3 regions of the Paenibacillus sp. FSL H3-0321 genome follow, and region 1 is predicted to be linked to each of the others. Evidence: predicted binding sites of a transcription regulator. Region 1 holds the regulator's gene; each other region holds the start of a gene.

Region 1 (5,507 bases):
TTGCGGGTGCTCAGCCCCTTGTTTTCATTGCTGCTGCTGGCTTTTGCCCTGAGCTTGGACGGTTTTGGTGTAGGCATTACATATGGACTCCGCAAAATGAAAATACCGCTGCTCTCCATTATGATTATCTCGCTTTGCTCGGGGATAGTCATTTGTGTCTCTATGCAGGTAGGTGTGCTGCTGGCGAAGGTAATTTCACCGCAGGCCGCTTCAAGCATCGGCGCGATTATTCTGGTCCTGATGGGCTGCTGGTCCCTCGTCCAGATGCTGATTCAGAAGGAGAAGGAGCACAGTCCGGGAGGACGGGAGACAGGAACGGTACTGCTGTCGGGAGTGGCTTCCAAGGGGGAGGCTGCAACTGCTGACCTTGCAGATACGACTGCAGATTCTGTGAGTGAGATCGAAAAAGACGCGCAGAAGGCGGCAGTCTTTTCACTGGAGCTCCGCCATCTCGGGGTGGTCATCCAGATTCTCCGTACGCCGTCTTCGGCCGATATGGACGCCTCCGGGAGCATTTCCTCCATGGAAGCGATGCTGCTCGGAATAGCACTGTCGCTGGATGCTTTCGGAGCGGGTCTTGGGGCTGCACTGCTGGGATTCAGTCCGGTATCCACTTCGCTTATGATCGCCCTGTTCAGCGGAACCTTTCTACTGCTGGGCATGAGAACAGGCCTTAAGCTGTCTGGACGTTACTGGATGAAGCATGCTGCCGTACTGCCTGCGTTAATGTTAATTGCAATGGGAATAATGAAGCTATTATGAGGTGAGTACATGATTATGGGCTTAACCGGAGGCATTGCTTCCGGAAAAAGCACCGTGTCCGCACTGTTTGTGGAAAAGGGAGCAAGACTCGTGGACGCTGATGTCATCGCCAGAGAAGTCATGCTCCCGGGACATCCGGTGCTGGCTGCAGCTGTGCTGCATTTTGGAGAAGGAATCTTGCTGCCGGATGGAACACTGAACCGCACCAAGCTGGGGGAGATCGTTTTTCATGATCCGGAAGCCCGGCAGGTGCTGAATCAGTTGACGCATCCGGCGATTCGCCAGGAAATCAAAAATCGTATGAACACAATGGAACAAGAAGACCCGCAGCGGTTGACTATTGTAGATATCCCTCTGCTGTATGAATCGGAGCTGGACAACCTTTTCGGGCAAATTGTGGTCGTCTATGTTCCCCGGGAGGTCCAGTTGGACCGGCTGATGGAGCGCAACGGGCTGTCTCTGGAGCAGGCCCAAGGAAGACTGGATGCCCAGCTGGATATTGAACTGAAGCGCAGCAGAGCGGACTACATCATCGACAACAGCGGTACTCTTGCCCAAACTGAGCAGCAGGTTGCCGTATTGTGGGACAGGCTGGGCCTATGATGAAATGGCTGCGTAAAAAAAGAGTGCTGCTCCTGTTATTCGTTGGATTCACTGCAATCCTGTTCTTGAGTACCAACTGGATGTCCTGGTTTTATCCGATTTATTATAAAGCAGAAATTCGTGAGCACAGTATCACCTACGATATGGACCCGTTCCTTGTGGCGGCCATCATCCGGGTGGAAACGAACTATAAGACCGGCCGGGAGTCCAAAAAAGGCGCACTGGGACTCATGCAGCTGATGCCGGATACGGCGAAGTGGGCGCTTGAAAAGGCCAAGCTTCCCGATGTCTCACTGCAACAATTGAAGAGGGAGCCATCGGCCAACATTGAGCTTGGAACCTGGTATTTGTCATCGCTTTCCCGCCAGTTTGATGGCAACCGTACCGCTGTAATCGCGGCCTATAACGCAGGCCCCGGGAAAGTGAAGAGCTGGCTGGAAAAGGGCAATTGGGACGGTACAGCGGCTTCCGTGAAGGATATCCCGTTTGGCGAGACCCGGCATTATGTGCAGCGAGTCATTTATTATTACGACCAGTACACGGAGATTTACAGCGAGTTCTAAGGGAGAAGACTGTTTTGTACGAAAAAAGAAGCATTAAACAGCCTTGAGGGCCGTTTAATACTTCTTTAGGCAAGCTTATGGGGACAGGTTATTTGTATTGACCTGCCAGTGATTGCTCAGCCAGGGTTACAAGACGTTTAGTGATGTAACCACCGATCGAACCGTTTTCGTAAGAAGTTTTATTGCCTTGGTATCCATCTGGGGAGAGCGTGATACCTAGTTCTTGGGCAACTTCATATTTCAGTTGTTCCAAGGCACCGCGTGAATTTGGAGCTACCAGGTTATTGGAGCTGTTGTTTTGGCTCATTGCTGTTCACCTCCTATCGGTTGGTAACTGTATTATGTGCCGGACATGGCATATTCATAACAACAAATAAACGGTGTTTTCTGGAAATAAAATCAGCTTACCGGTAGCCGGCGTATGCCGGACCGGAAAGCGACCATTAATGCAAAAGGAAGTGACTTAAGGCTTATGAAATGCCCTTACTGCGATCACACGAATACGAAAGTGCTTGACTCGCGTCCGGCCAACGAGAATAAGTCCATCCGGCGCAGGCGGGAATGTGAGCGCTGCAACAAGCGGTTTACCACCTTTGAGATGATTGAAGAAACTCCGCTGATCGTGATCAAAAAAGACGGCAGCCGCGAAGAATTCAGCCGCGACAAAATCCTGCGCGGCCTTATCCGTGCCTGCGAGAAACGTCCCGTCTCCGTAGAGCGCCTGGAGTCCATTGTCTCCGAGGTGGAGAAGTCGCTGCGCGGCATCGCCTTAGCCGAAGTGGAGAGCCGCCAGATCGGCGAGCTGGTCATGGAGCAGCTCTACCCTGTCGATGAGGTAGCTTACGTCCGCTTCGCCTCCGTGTACCGCCAGTTCAAGGATATCAACATGTTTATGAAGGAACTGAAGGGACTGCTCTCTAAAAACACCGAGGAGTTTGAGGGGTTGTAGAAGCATTTTGCGCACCCCGAAAAACTTTTTTTGAAAAAGTGTTGACACCGAAGGCGATTTTTTATATTATATAGAAGTCGCCTACGGAACTTAAACATGACGAAGCGATGGGAGCTAACAGCTCAGTCCGGATTTTAGAATACATAGTTGTAGTTCTAAATCAGCCACATGGGGCCATAGCTCAGCTGGGAGAGCGCATCGCTGGCAGCGATGAGGTCAGGGGTTCGATCCCCCTTGGCTCCACCAAATTTCATATGGACTCTTAGCTCAGTTGGTAGAGCAGTAGACTCTTAATCTATTTGTCCAGGGTTCGAGCCCCTGAGAGTCCATCCTAAAGAACGGCAGAAATGCCGTTTTTTTGCCGTTTATGGGAGTTGGAGAAATAAGCAGAGAGTGGGGGGGTTCTGAGTTGCAAATGCCAACGGCAACAGCCCGCTCATGCATCCAATCCGGAGCTCAACCTCTGATCCCCAGATGTAAAGGTAAACGCCAACTGCCTAGTCCAAATCCCCAAACGTCAAATGCTAATGCTGACTGCCACTCCCAACGCTGTATGCCAACGTCGACCACCAGTTACGATTGGCTGGCTGCCCGCTAACTCCGAAATCCAACTTCAGACTAACCATTGCTACCCTGAATTCCTTGCGGACCCCACAGACTTTATTTTCGCTAATCAGCATATATTGCAGAGCTAACGGACCATACTGCGCTTATCCCCCTCCATCAGGCAATATTTCATATGAACATCAGCTAATAACTGCATCTGAGTCCGTAAGATAGACGAAAGAGCGTTTCTTGGAGAAATAAAGGCTCCCCGGTCCGTAAGAATTCACTCGACTCCTCCATCACATAGGCTGCTTGCACATCTCCAAGTGTCCTCCTACGGAGATTTTCAGTATTTTGCATGCGAGCTTCTCGGTAGGTTTTCAACTTTCGTTACCAGGAATTGTATACAGTAGTTCTTCCTTCACTTGTCAATAAACGATGGAGGCTCAAAGATCATATTGACTTTCTGAAATTGAGTGGATACAATGATACCTACAGGAAACACTGTTACCGTAAAATGCGCTTTACTTAACTTTCAAAAAAATCGAAAAATAGTTCTGAGTTTTGGTAACGGTGTTTCTATAGTATAACATAGTATCAAAAAGGAGAGCACCACTATGACAAATAAGGGGGAATAGGCGCTCGTACGGAAGCTTCTTCCGGTATTGGAGAGCAATTCGCGTGTACAGAATTATCTAGGGGCGCAGTTATCGCGTTTCATTACACGAAAGCAAAGTCTTCGGCTTGTTGGAAGCATGCTTCGTCCGCGTGAAAGATACAGCAGCAATAATAAGAATTCGGGTAATCAATCTGATCTTGCAGGGAGGACAATACGATGAAAGCTATACAACTGACAAACGGCTTCGGCTTTGAGGAATTAACCATGACGGAACTCGACAAACCAACGCCAGGCCCTAAGGAGGTGCTGATCTGCATGAGGGCAGCTTCTCTCAATTATCGGGATCTAGTGGTCCTCGGCGGATTAATGCCGATCGAAGTTAAATTCCCCTTCATTCCATTATCAGACGGAGCGGGAGAAATTGTAGCCATTGGACAAGGCGTAACTAGATTTCAGGTCGGACAACGAGTAGCAGGTAATTTTCAACAACGCTTCATTGGCGGCAACCCAAGACCAGGGGTGTTAGAAGAAAGTCTGGGAGGTCCGTTGAACGGAGTAGCGGCCGAGTATGTCGTTCTGCATGAAGACGGAGTCGTCCCTATTCCCGATCACCTCACTTATGAGGAGGCCTCCACCCTGCCGATCGCGGCATTAACCGCATGGAGCATGCTAATCGAATACGGTGGTTTGCAAGCGGGTGATACTGTGCTGCTGCAAGGAACAGGCGGTGTCTCCATCTTCGGGCTTCAATTCTCGCTTATGACCGGAGCACGAGTCATCATCACGTCGAGCAGCAACGACAAGCTGGAACGAGCAAAAGCTCTTGGCGCATGGCAAACGATCAACTATTCGGAGGTTCCTGATTGGGATAAGGCAGCGTTAGAGCTGACTGGCGGCGTCGACCATGTTCTGGATGTTGGAGGAGCGGCTACGATGGGGAAATCCATAAATGCACTCCGCACTGGAGGGACCGTGAGTATGGTCGGGTTCTTATCGGGCTTGACCATCTCGGAATACGATGTCTCCAGCATCTTGCACAAAGCCGCAACGGTTCGCGGCAGTCAAGTCGGCAACCGGGATCACTTTGAAAAGATGAATCGGGCGATTGCCCATCATCGTTTACATCCCGTCATCGACCGCGTATTCCCTCTAGAACGAATTGGAGAAGCTATCGCGCTCTTGGCTGAAGGAAAGCAATATTTTGGTAAAATCGTAGTCCAAATCTAAAATCTCTCAAAAATGATACAGGAGGCGCTCTAATGCCCAATAAACCAGTTAACTCCGTTAAATCTACTGAAAGCGTGAATCGTCCTAAACGCTCACTGCGTGCTAGGATATCCAGATGGGTTCTATCACTGCTTGCGGTGCTCGTTGTAGGATTACTCGTTTTCTTACTTTATCCTTCACCGGTCAAACCGGCAAAATGGTCCGCACCGACGGCTCCCTCTTTTGAGGAAGCGGGTCC
Region 2 (5,507 bases), 390 kb from region 1:
GCAATCATGACCTGGGCCCGTCCACGGAAAAGATCCATCATCCAGTCCTTCTTGCCGCGGTTCATCCCGCCGGAGTATGACACACACTGCAGCCCGTGTTCACGGAAGTACTGCAGCAGATATTCCTGTGTGGCGCGGTATTCAGTGAAGACGATAACCTTTTCATTCATTTCACGGATTAGCTCCATCGTTTTCTCTGCTTTGGTATTCGTCTTGACGGTGCGGATGCTCTGCAGCAGCTCCATCATCCGCTCCCGCTTCGGAGAATCGGCAGGCAGCTTTTTGATCAGGTTCACCAGGGTGATGAATACAGCATCACGGCTGCTGCATACCTCCCGTTGAAGCGTAACCAGAGAGAGCATGCTGCTGAGATTGCCGCCAGCTTCCTGATATTGGTCTTTGACAAAGGCGGTAACGCCGTCATATAATACCTTCTCTTCCGGTGAGAGCGTGAGCGGAATATTACGGACCTTGCGCTTGGTGAAGTTGACCGGGCCCTCGCCGCGGCGGTTACGGATCATGACTTTGGACAGCTCGCCCCTCAGCTGGACTTCATTCTTCGGCTGACGTTTGTCCACGACGAAATTAGCGGCAAAATCCCCCTGATTGCCAAGCTGCCCCGGCTTCAGCAGGGTGATCAGGTTGAACAGCTCGCCGAGGTCATTCTGTACAGGAGTAGCGGTGAGCAGCAGGCAGTACTTTTTGCGCAGCTGCTGAACAAACTGGTAGTTGGTGGACTTCTTGTTCTTCAGCTTATGGGCCTCGTCGATAATCAGCATGTCGTATTCGCTGCCGAGCAGCAGTTCTTTATGCGGATCACGTTTGGCGGTGTCCATGGAGGCGACCACAATGTCATTTCCCCAGGAATAGGACTTCTTCTGTGCTACGGCAGTAATACCGAATTTGGCGTTCAGCTCACGTACCCACTGCAGGACGAGTGAGGCGGGAACCAGAATCAGCACTTTGCTTACCAGTCCGCGTACCAAATATTCCTTAAGCACGAGACCGGCTTCGATCGTTTTGCCGAGTCCGACTTCGTCGGCGAGAATCGCCCGGCCCGACATTTCAAAGAGTACCTTATGAGCGGTATCAAGCTGGTGGGGAAGCGGAGACAGACCTGACAAATGCTTCAGGCATTGCAGCTCGTCGAAGCTGGTGACAAGGCCCGATTCTTCGCCCTGCACGGCAAGCCGGGATAACCTCAGGTCCCCCCAAGGCCCGCCTTTCTCCAGTCTCGACTCCAGATCATGCAGCCAGTTTCGCTCAAAGGATAGGGGAACAGGCAGCAGCGGGACGGGCGTATTGAGCTCTTGCGTCAGGGAATTGCGGGATAATTGCGTCATGTTGCAGCCTCCTCCGGCGCTGTATCATATCGAACTAGCGTAGAAGTAGTATGCGCGTAAAAGAGAGAATTCATAACCTGATATGGATTGCGAAAGAGTTGTGCATATTAAAGATTCACTCACCCTCAGATGAAACTTTTAGTTTCTGATTTTATAAAAAAACGAGCAAGAGTGAGAAAAGGCGTCATGGATGCCGATTTTTCGCCACGGGGCTTCTTATATCGAAAAAGACCTCCGATACAATATGTGGTATAGTTTAAAAGCTGACGCACACAATATATTGTTACAAATGCTTGAAATATTGATTTATCAGAGCATTTGACGGTTATTTGTTATTGACAAGAGGAACTTCCTTTGCACAAGCAGGGCAGCTGGAAGTTTTTGTTGTGGGTCACAAAACGTAAGCCCACATCATGGAACGGAAGATTTACATATCATACATCCGGGAGGTTTTTCTATTGAGTACAGTGAAACGCAAGCAGCGCCTTGAGGGCCTAAGCGAGAAAATATTTTTGGACCGGTATGCGTGGAAGGATGCGGACAGCAATAATGCCAAAGTAGGCGATGTTGTTCTCGTCCTGACCAAAGACGATCCCAAATTCCCTACCAAGGAAGTTGGCGAAATTGTGGAGCGCAGCGGACGGATTGTTACCGTGAAGACACGCAGTGGTGAACTGGTGAAATCGGATGTAGAAAAGCTTACGCTTAATATAGAGAAAACTCCGGAGGAAATGTGGGACCGGCTCGCAGCCGCCATGGCTTCGGTAGAGAAAACGCCTGAGCTTCAGGAAGAATGGACAGGCAAGTTCCGCTCCATTCTCGATGACTGGAAGCTTGTACCGGGCGGACGGATCGCCGCAGGCGCCGGTGCCAGTGAAGAACTGACGCTGTTCAACTGTTATGTAGTACCTTCGCCTAAAGACAGCCGCGGCGGAATTATGCAGACACTGTCGGAAATGACCGAGATTATGGCCCGCGGCGGCGGCGTGGGGATTAACCTGTCTTCGCTGCGTCCCCGCCGTGCTATCGTTAGAGGCGTGAACGGATCATCCAGCGGCTCTGTCTCCTGGGGCGGGCTGTTCAGCTATACGACCGGACTGATTGAGCAGGGCGGCAGCCGCCGTGGCGCGCTGATGCTGATGATCAATGACTGGCACCCGGATGTGGTTGATTTCATTACTGTGAAGCAGACTATGGGTCAAGTGACCAATGCCAACCTTTCAGTATGTGTCAGCAACGCTTTTATGAAAGCTGTTAAAGAAGATCTCGACTGGGAGCTTGTATTCCCGGATACGACTGACCCTGATTATGATACGATTTGGGACGGTGACCTCGATAAATGGAAAGCGGACGGCCGCCGGGTCATTCCTTACCGTACTGTTAAGGCACGCGATGTCTGGCATACGATTATTGAATCAGCCTGGAAATCGGCAGAGCCGGGCGTCGTATTCATGGAATACTACAACCAAATGTCCAACAGCTGGTACTTTAATCCGATTATCTGCACCAATCCGTGTGGTGAGCAAGGACTTCCGGGCTGGGGTGTCTGCAACCTGTCCGCCGTCAACCTTTCGAAGTTCTACGATGCGGAGAATCATGATGTGGACTGGGCCGATCTGGCGACGACTACCCGTTATTCTGTTCGTTTCCTGGACAATGTCATTGACAAGACGCCATATCATTTCCCGGAAAATGAAGCCAACCAGAAATTGGAACGCCGCGTAGGCCTTGGAACTATGGGTCTGGCTGAGCTGATGATCAAACTGAACATCCGCTACGGTAGTCCTGAATCGCTGGAGTTTCTGGACAAGCTGTACGGCTTTATGGCCCGCGAAGCGTACCTGGCTTCAGCGGAAATTGCCGGCGAAAAGGGTTCGTTCCAGGCGTTCGATACCGACAAATATCTGCAGAGCGGATTTATGAAAAACATCACCGAAGTTTATCCGGAGGTGGGTGAATCCATCCGCAAGCACGGCATGCGCAACGTTACCGTGATTACCCAGGCGCCTACAGGCAGCACCGGTACAATGGTAGGAACTTCGACCGGTATTGAGCCTTATTTTGCCTTCAAATATTTCCGTCAAAGCCGTCTCGGCTACGACGAGCAGTTCGTGCCGATTGCACAGGAATGGCTGGAAGCCCATCCGGGTGAAGAGCTGCCTGATTATTTCGTAACCTCGATGGATTTGTCGGCTAAAGATCACATCCGTGCTCAGGCTGCCATTCAGCGCTGGGTGGACAGCTCGATCTCCAAGACCGCCAACTGCCCGTCAGACTTCACCGTTGAAGAAACTGCCGAGCTGTACGGAATGGCCTTCGATCTGGGCTGCAAAGGTGTAACTATCTACCGCGACGGCAGCCGCGATGTGCAAGTGCTGGAAACCACGAAGAAGGAAGACAAGAAAGAGGCTCCGGCAGCGGAAACGGCTGCACCGGAGGCAGTAGAAGTTGCACCGGCCAGCGCGGTTGTGGCAGCAAGCCCTGCGCCACAGGCCAATGCCAATGTTGTCGACAAGCAATACAAGAAACGCCCGCAGGTGCTGCGCGGCGCAACCTATAAGATCAACACGCCATTCGGCATGGCGTATATCACTATCAACGACCTGGATGGCATTCCGGCAGAAATCTTCCTGAATGTCGGCAAAGCAGGCTCCGACGTCTTCGCCATGGCGGAAGCGTTGGGCCGTGTCTGCTCGCTGTTCCTCCGTTACGGCGACCACGGCGAGAAGGTTGAGCTGCTGATCAAGCATCTCAAGGGCATCGGCGGCTCCGGTGCCATCGGCTTCGGCGCGAACCGCGTCGAGTCCATCGCCGACGCGGTAGCGAAGGCACTGGAAACACATGTGCTGAATAACGCACATGACGACCATGTGCCCGCTCCGATTGCGGCAACGCTGGAGCTGGAGGATTTCAACGAAGTGCTGAACGCCGAGTTGAAATCGAGCGTACCATCTGCGGCAGTAGCGGACGACGGCCACGGCGGCCATGCCGCACACAGCCATGGGGCGGTCTCACGCGACCTCTGCCCATCCTGCGGCAGCGCCTCGCTGGTTAACATCGAAGGCTGTAAGACCTGCAGCAACTGCGGGTATAGCCGGTGTGGGTAAGAAGTAGGTAGAATGTGTTTGTGTTGTAATTTGTGGTGCGCTGTAATTAGTTTCGTCATCACTTGGAAATTAGTTTGTCACCATATATGAATTTAAATTGTCATCGCCTGAACCCTTGTTGGTTCAGGCTTTTTTTAGTTTTTCAACATCTTACTGTTCTAGTTTAACCATATTCCTCCTTCGGAAATAACTGAGGCTATAAGCACAGAAAGAAAGTTCGATTTGGAAATGTCATTTATATGACAGGGAGGGATAGTCAGTGGACTGGTTAAGCAAAAAAATATGGGTAAAAGCGGATGCACTTTATTCACCAAAGCGTAAAGTCAATAATATAGGGAGCCGGAATTTCCCTCATATTATTGGGTCAATACCTTGCCGGAAAATGAAACAACATATCCCGTACGCGTCTTTGTGGGGCGAGTGCTTGTTTTATTATTTCAGCTAATTATGCATTACAAGCAACAGAGGGCGTATTACAACATTTTAATCTTCTTAGGTGAACTAAGAGCTGATTTGCTACAGCCCCAGATCAATTCAGCAAAGTTTTAATAGGCTCTGTTTGACAAAAGGCATGGCTTTGGGTATCTTGGTACTATGAAAACTAAATGAGTACCAATGTGATTCGGGAGGAGTTTTAATATGGACAATATTTCAATAACACATGGCAACCCCAAATCGGCTTACGGAGGCAGACTGATGGGGATGGCACTGGATTATATGGCCTATCCGCTGATCGGAACGGCAGATAAAGCATTAATTGAGAACACCCTGCAAAAATTATGGGGACTCGGAAAGAACCGTTTCAGCCATCAATATGCTTTTGAAGCAAGACTGGACAACAGAACGATAGGGATCATCTCCTGCTACCCGGTATCTGTAATGGACAAGTTGGTTTGGCCCACTGTCCGGGAGCTAATCAAACTGCGGAAATGGAATCTCATCAAGCATTCGCTGCTGCATTTGCAGGAGCTGTGGGCTATGGTAAGCTTGAATGAGGGAAGAGCGGATGAATACCATATCGGAGCTTTGGCTGCATTGCCGGAAAGCCGGGGGTACG
Region 3 (5,507 bases), 6.5 Mb from region 1:
GGTCGGTTGGCCGCTTCCTTCCTCGTTCTTGCTGCCGCAAGCGGCCAGTGTAAACATCAATAGCAGTACAATTGCAACTGCTGTGAATGACTTTGTTGTATTCTTCATATCCAATCCCTACTTTCCGGTGAATTTATATTTAAACAAATATCTTTCTGCCCCATCAAGGATGAGCGTGGAGGCGATGGACAGCACCGCAACCGATATACCTCCAATCAGGAGCAAGTCGATCCGGTTTAGACCAAGGCCTGTGAAAATAATGCTCCCGAGACCTCCGGCGCCGATCTTTGCGGCTAATGTCGCGCTTGCCACGATCTCAATGGCAGCCGTCTTGATTCCGGTTAGAATGAGCGGCGCGGCTAACGGAAGCTTCACCTTCCATAGCACCTGCCAGTCCGACATTCCCATCGCGTAAGCCGTTTCCAGCATAAACGCAGGCACTTCTTCAAGTCCGGCAACAGTGTTCATCAGAATCGGCGGAATGGCTAGTAATATCAGTGCTGTCATAGCCGGCTGGAACCCTGTCCCCATCAGCGGGATCAACAGAAAGAGGATCGCCAGGCTTGGGATGATCCGTAAAACCTGAAAGATGGTGACGATCCATTTTTCGTATTTCTTGCGTTCCGCACACAAATATCCCAGGATGATTCCAAACAAAGCTGAGCCCCCTAAAGCCAAGACGCTGATGGCGATGTGCTCTTTTACGGAGAACAAGTAAGCACCTATGTCGGTTGTGAAATAATTCGTAATCTGCTCCCATAAGCTGCTGCCCAAGCTGAACCCCGCCTTTACTGATTGCATTTTCTAGCGCTAAAATAATCATAAGTTATATAGTTACTTACCGGAAGTAGGCACCTTTTTATAATAGAGTTACCTTTAGGTGACTATTGGAGATATGTGCGGGAAAATCCCTATAGCATAATGCTCTTCTATGTGCCAAACCACATTCCCTAAAACGAATGAATAATAGTAAACATTCTCCCAATCAAGTTCACAAAACAAAAAAAGCCGCCATCTAGGCGACTTTCTATTGATCTTCATAAAAGGATCGCTCCTGCAGTTCCAAAATGCTCTTGTCCTATCGAACCTTACGTTTGTAAGCTATGTTAACCATTTCAGAAGATACCAGCATGATGCTAAAAAGAATGAGCAGTATTACAGGAACCATAAACATTCCCAATTGACTTGCAAATATCCCCATCAATGATGGTATTAGTGTTGAACCCGTATAAGCACTAGCCATTGCAAGTCCAATGACACTTGGGGAAGCTATTTTGCCAAAACGTTCCGGTGTTGAATGAACAATGCTTGGATAGATTGGTGCTCCGCCCAACCCCACAATAAATAGAGCACCTGCAGAAATCCAATAATGGACTGGCATAACAAGAATCAAAAGTCCAAAGCAGCCAATGATTCCACCATATCTAATCAGGTTTTTACTGGATACGTTAGTAGACAGAAATCCTGATATGATTCGTCCAATGATGATTCCAATATAGAATAAGGAAGATAAAGCTGCTGCTGTGCCAGGAGAAACCCCTTTATTCCCTATAAAAAAAGATGCCATCCATAGACCTGCAGCAGCTTCCGATCCATTGTAACAGAGCATGGTAACCATGGATATTTTCACCCCTGGGATTCGTAAAGCCTCTCTGTTGCTGATCAGTTTCTCTTCGTCGCTTCCTTCTTCTATACTCTCCTTCTCAAAAATCTTCCATAAAGACAAAGACGCCAGTAATATCATCGCTATAGTAAGCAGAAGTAAGCCTACTGTAACGTATCCTGCACGCCAGTTGTTATCACGGTTCAGCCAAAACGACATTATAATTGGACCCGTAAATGCTCCAATTCCCCAAAAACAATGCAACCAGTTCATATGCTTGGCTTTGAAATGCACTGCTACATAGTTGCTCAATGCAGCGTCCACGGAACCTGCTCCTAAGCCCAAAGGAATAGCAAGTAGAAATAGAAATATGAAATCTGATGAAATAGAGAATCCAAGCAAAGCGATTGCCGTAGAGAGTATACTGACCAAGGTTACCTTACCCGTACCGTATCTGTGCAACAATCTGCTGGCAAATAAACTCGATATTACCGTACAGAATGAGACTATTAACGATATATAACCTGCCATTTCCGTTGTGGCACCAATATCGTGTTGCATAATGGGCCAAGCGCTGCCTAGTAAAGCATCTGGCAATCCCAGACCCATAAATGCGAGATAAATAATTATTAGTAATAACGTAACCATCTTAGGGTTCTCCTCTATTTGGGTATTTGTCATCTGATTCAACTTCGAATCGAAACACAAATATAATAATATTGATATTCTTTCATCGGATCTTGCTATATTTTGACTGATTATAGCAATATTCAGTCAACGGACCGTATAAAGACAGATAATAAGGTAATGGGGAGCCCCCTTACAAATGTGTCAGCTTCTTCAGAAGCGGAAAAGTGCTTGCAGCGCCTGAAGTTATGGGATTCCGATACTCTAGCAAAGCGCTTACTAGACGGATTTATAACGAATAAGGTGGTTTGTCAATATTGACTTTCCAACATATAGTGATTAAAATAAACAACGCACACTAAATATAGTGTTAATATGATTTTTCAGTATTTAAAACTAAGCAATTCAATCTTTACAATTTTAAGAGGAGTTTCAATATTTACAGGGGGACTGACACCATGCTAGTCGCGTATGATTCAAAAACAGGAAACGTCAAACGCTTCATCGGCAAGCTGAAGCTGCCGGCTGTGCAGATTGATGAGCATATGACGATTGACGAGCCCTATGTGCTAATTACATATACCACCGGCTTTGGACAGATTCCAGAGAAGGTGTCAGCTTTCTTGGGGAACAATTATGCCAATCTGAAAGGCATCGCTGCCAGCGGCAACAAGAACTGGGGCAAGCTGTTTGCAAACAGTGCAGACTTGATTGCAGACCAGTACAATGTGCCAGTTATCGGTAAATTTGAGTTATCGGGTACATTTGGCGATGTGGAACGAATTAAACAGGAGGTGAGCCGGGTTGCGGCATATTGAACTGAACAACATGTTAATGAAGCGGGACGAGAGCGGCTTCTTTCAACTGGACAAAGACCTTGAGGCAGTAGCCGAATTTATGCGGGATGTAGAGCGGCGGAGCCTGGTTTTTGCAAATACAAACGCTAAGGTCGATTACATGATTGAACAGGATTTCTACGAGAACTTTTACGGGCAGTACAGCGTAGAGGAAATTGAGCAAGTCTACCAGATTGCCCATAGCTACAACTTCAGCTTCCCATCCTATATGGCAGCTTCGAAATTCTACATGGACTACGCTGTAAAAAGTAATGACCGCAAGCAATATCTGGAGCACTACCCGGACCGTGTGGCGGCAGTCGCCCTCCACCTGGGACGCGGCAACGCCGATACTGCCGGAGTGCTTGCCCGTTCAATGATGGAGCAGCGTCTGCAGCCTGCGACTCCAACCTTCCTGAATGCCGGTAAAAGCCGGCGCGGTGAGCTCGTCTCCTGTTTCCTTATCGAAATGGACGACTCGCTCAATTCCATCAACTACGTGCTTAATACCTGCATGCAGCTATCGAAGATCGGCGGCGGTGTGGCAGTTAACCTGTCCAAGCTGCGCTCGCGCGGGGAGACGATCAAGGGTGTCGAGGATGCAGCCAAAGGCATTATGCCTGTGCTCAAGCTTATGGAGGACGGCTTCTCCTATGCTGATCAGATGGGCCAACGCAAAGGCTCCGGAGCAGCCTACTACAACATTTTTGGCTGGGATGTTCTGGAATTCCTCGACAGCAAGAAGATTAACGCCGACGAGAAAACAAGGCTCAAAACCCTGTCCATTGGGTTGATCATTCCGAACCGCTTCTATAAGCTGGCGAAGGACAATGAACCGCTGCATGTATTTGCCCCATACACTGTGTACAAGGCCTATGGCACGCATCTCGACGATATGGATCTGGATGACATGTACGATAAGCTGCTGGCCGATCCGCGTGTCAAGAAGAAGAAGGCCATGAGCGCACGGGATATGCTGACCAAAATTGCCATGATCCAGTTGGAATCCGGCTACCCTTATATCATGAACAAGAGCAACGCCAATGCGGCCCATGCCCTGAAAAATGTCGGACAGATCAAAATGTCCAATCTCTGTACCGAAATCTTCCAGCTCCAGGAGACCACCGAGATTGCTGACTACGGGCAGGAGGATACCATCCGCCGCGATGTAAGCTGTAATCTGGCTTCCCTGAATATTGTCAACGTGATGGAACACGGCAAGATCCGCGAATCCGTGCATGAAGGTATGATCGCCCTGACTGCTGTCAGCGATATGACCAGTATCTCCAATGCCCCTGGCGTAGCTAAAGCGAACAAAGAGATGCACTCTGTTGGTCTAGGCGTCATGAATCTTCACGGCTATCTCGCGAAGAACAACATCGCTTATGAAAGCGAGCAAGCCCGCGACTTTGCCCGGACTTTCTTCATGACAATGAACTTCCATTCCCTGGAGAAGAGCATGGAGATCGCTGCCGCAACCGGCCGATCTTTCCATGGCTTCGAGGCATCAGACTATGCCACCGGAGTTTATTTTGAGCGTTACCTGACAACGGATTACCGTCCGGCTACACCAAGAGTGCAGGAGCTGTTCGGGGATATGTATATCCCGTCACCTGCAGACTGGGAACAATTGCGGGATGCAGTAATGGCCAACGGTCTGTACCATGCTTACCGCCTGGCGATTGCGCCAACAGCCAGTATCTCCTATATCCAGAATGCCACTTCGAGCGTTATGCCGATTGTGGAGCAGATTGAGACCCGGACTTATGCCAATTCAACCACATACTATCCGATGCCGTACCTGCGGCCGGACAATGTGTTCTTCTATAAATCGGCTTACCAGATGGATCAGTTCAAGGTCATTGATCTGATCGCAGAAATTCAGCCTCATATCGACCAGGGCATCTCGACCGTGCTGCATGTCAACAGCGATGTATCCACCAGGGAACTGGCCCGCTCCTACCTGTATGCAGCGCATAAAGGACTGAAGTCGCTGTATTACACCCGGACCAAAAAGCTGTCCGTCGAGGAATGCCTCACCTGCTCGATCTAAATGGAAGGCTATTGCCGCAAAAAAAGGAGATTGCACGATTATGAGCGCTATTCAAGCCGTGAACTGGAACCGTCCCGACGACGATTTCTCATTGATGTTCTGGAATCAGAACATTATGCAATTCTGGACAGATGATGAAATTCCATTGTCCGATGATAAAATGTCCTGGCTCACGCTCAGTGAGCAGGAAAAGGACTCTTATATGAAGGTGCTGGGCGGCCTGACACTGCTGGATACGATTCAAGGCGGAGTCGGTATGCCCCAGATTATGGAGCATGTTGAAGGCCTTCAGCGCAAGGCGGTGCTGGGCTTCATGGGCATGATGGAACAGATCCACGCCAAGTCGTACAGCAGCATCTTTACTACATTAGCCTCCACAGAGGAGATA

Evidence for each region. The regulator NrdR, encoded in region 1, represses ribonucleotide reductase genes. The targets are predictions, from matches to a motif close to AACACNATATATNGTGTT.
Region 2: the regulator NrdR is predicted to act here: its motif matches at 1,613-1,630, upstream of MHI45_RS31515 (adenosylcobalamin-dependent ribonucleoside-diphosphate reductase).
Region 3: the regulator NrdR is predicted to act here: its motif matches at 2,585-2,602, upstream of nrdI (class Ib ribonucleoside-diphosphate reductase assembly flavoprotein NrdI).

Annotation. Positions count from the first base shown of each region.
Region 1 covers NZ_JBBODH010000001.1:6,760,393-6,765,899, forward strand. The annotation lists gene MHI45_RS29705 (manganese efflux pump) at 7-762, shown strand; gene coaE (dephospho-CoA kinase) at 772-1,365, shown strand; gene MHI45_RS29715 (lytic transglycosylase domain-containing protein) at 1,365-1,928, shown strand; gene MHI45_RS29720 (alpha/beta-type small acid-soluble spore protein) at 2,017-2,235, opposite strand; gene nrdR (transcriptional regulator NrdR) at 2,401-2,877, shown strand; tRNA gene MHI45_RS29730 (tRNA-Ala) at 3,048-3,123, shown strand; tRNA gene MHI45_RS29735 (tRNA-Lys) at 3,134-3,206, shown strand; gene MHI45_RS29740 (zinc-dependent alcohol dehydrogenase family protein) at 4,259-5,269, shown strand; gene MHI45_RS29745 (SMP-30/gluconolactonase/LRE family protein) at 5,302-5,507, shown strand, end outside.
Region 2 covers NZ_JBBODH010000001.1:7,146,968-7,152,474, forward strand. The annotation lists gene MHI45_RS31510 (DEAD/DEAH box helicase) at 1-1,343, opposite strand, end outside; gene MHI45_RS31515 (adenosylcobalamin-dependent ribonucleoside-diphosphate reductase) at 1,757-4,450, shown strand; gene MHI45_RS31520 (GNAT family N-acetyltransferase) at 5,090-5,507, shown strand, end outside.
Region 3 covers NZ_JBBODH010000001.1:294,943-300,449, reverse strand. The annotation lists gene MHI45_RS01220 (glycine betaine ABC transporter substrate-binding protein) at 1-108, opposite strand, end outside; gene MHI45_RS01215 (ABC transporter permease) at 118-774, opposite strand; gene MHI45_RS01210 (MFS transporter) at 1,079-2,251, opposite strand; gene nrdI (class Ib ribonucleoside-diphosphate reductase assembly flavoprotein NrdI) at 2,689-3,048, shown strand; gene nrdE (class 1b ribonucleoside-diphosphate reductase subunit alpha) at 3,035-5,119, shown strand; gene nrdF (class 1b ribonucleoside-diphosphate reductase subunit beta) at 5,160-5,507, shown strand, end outside.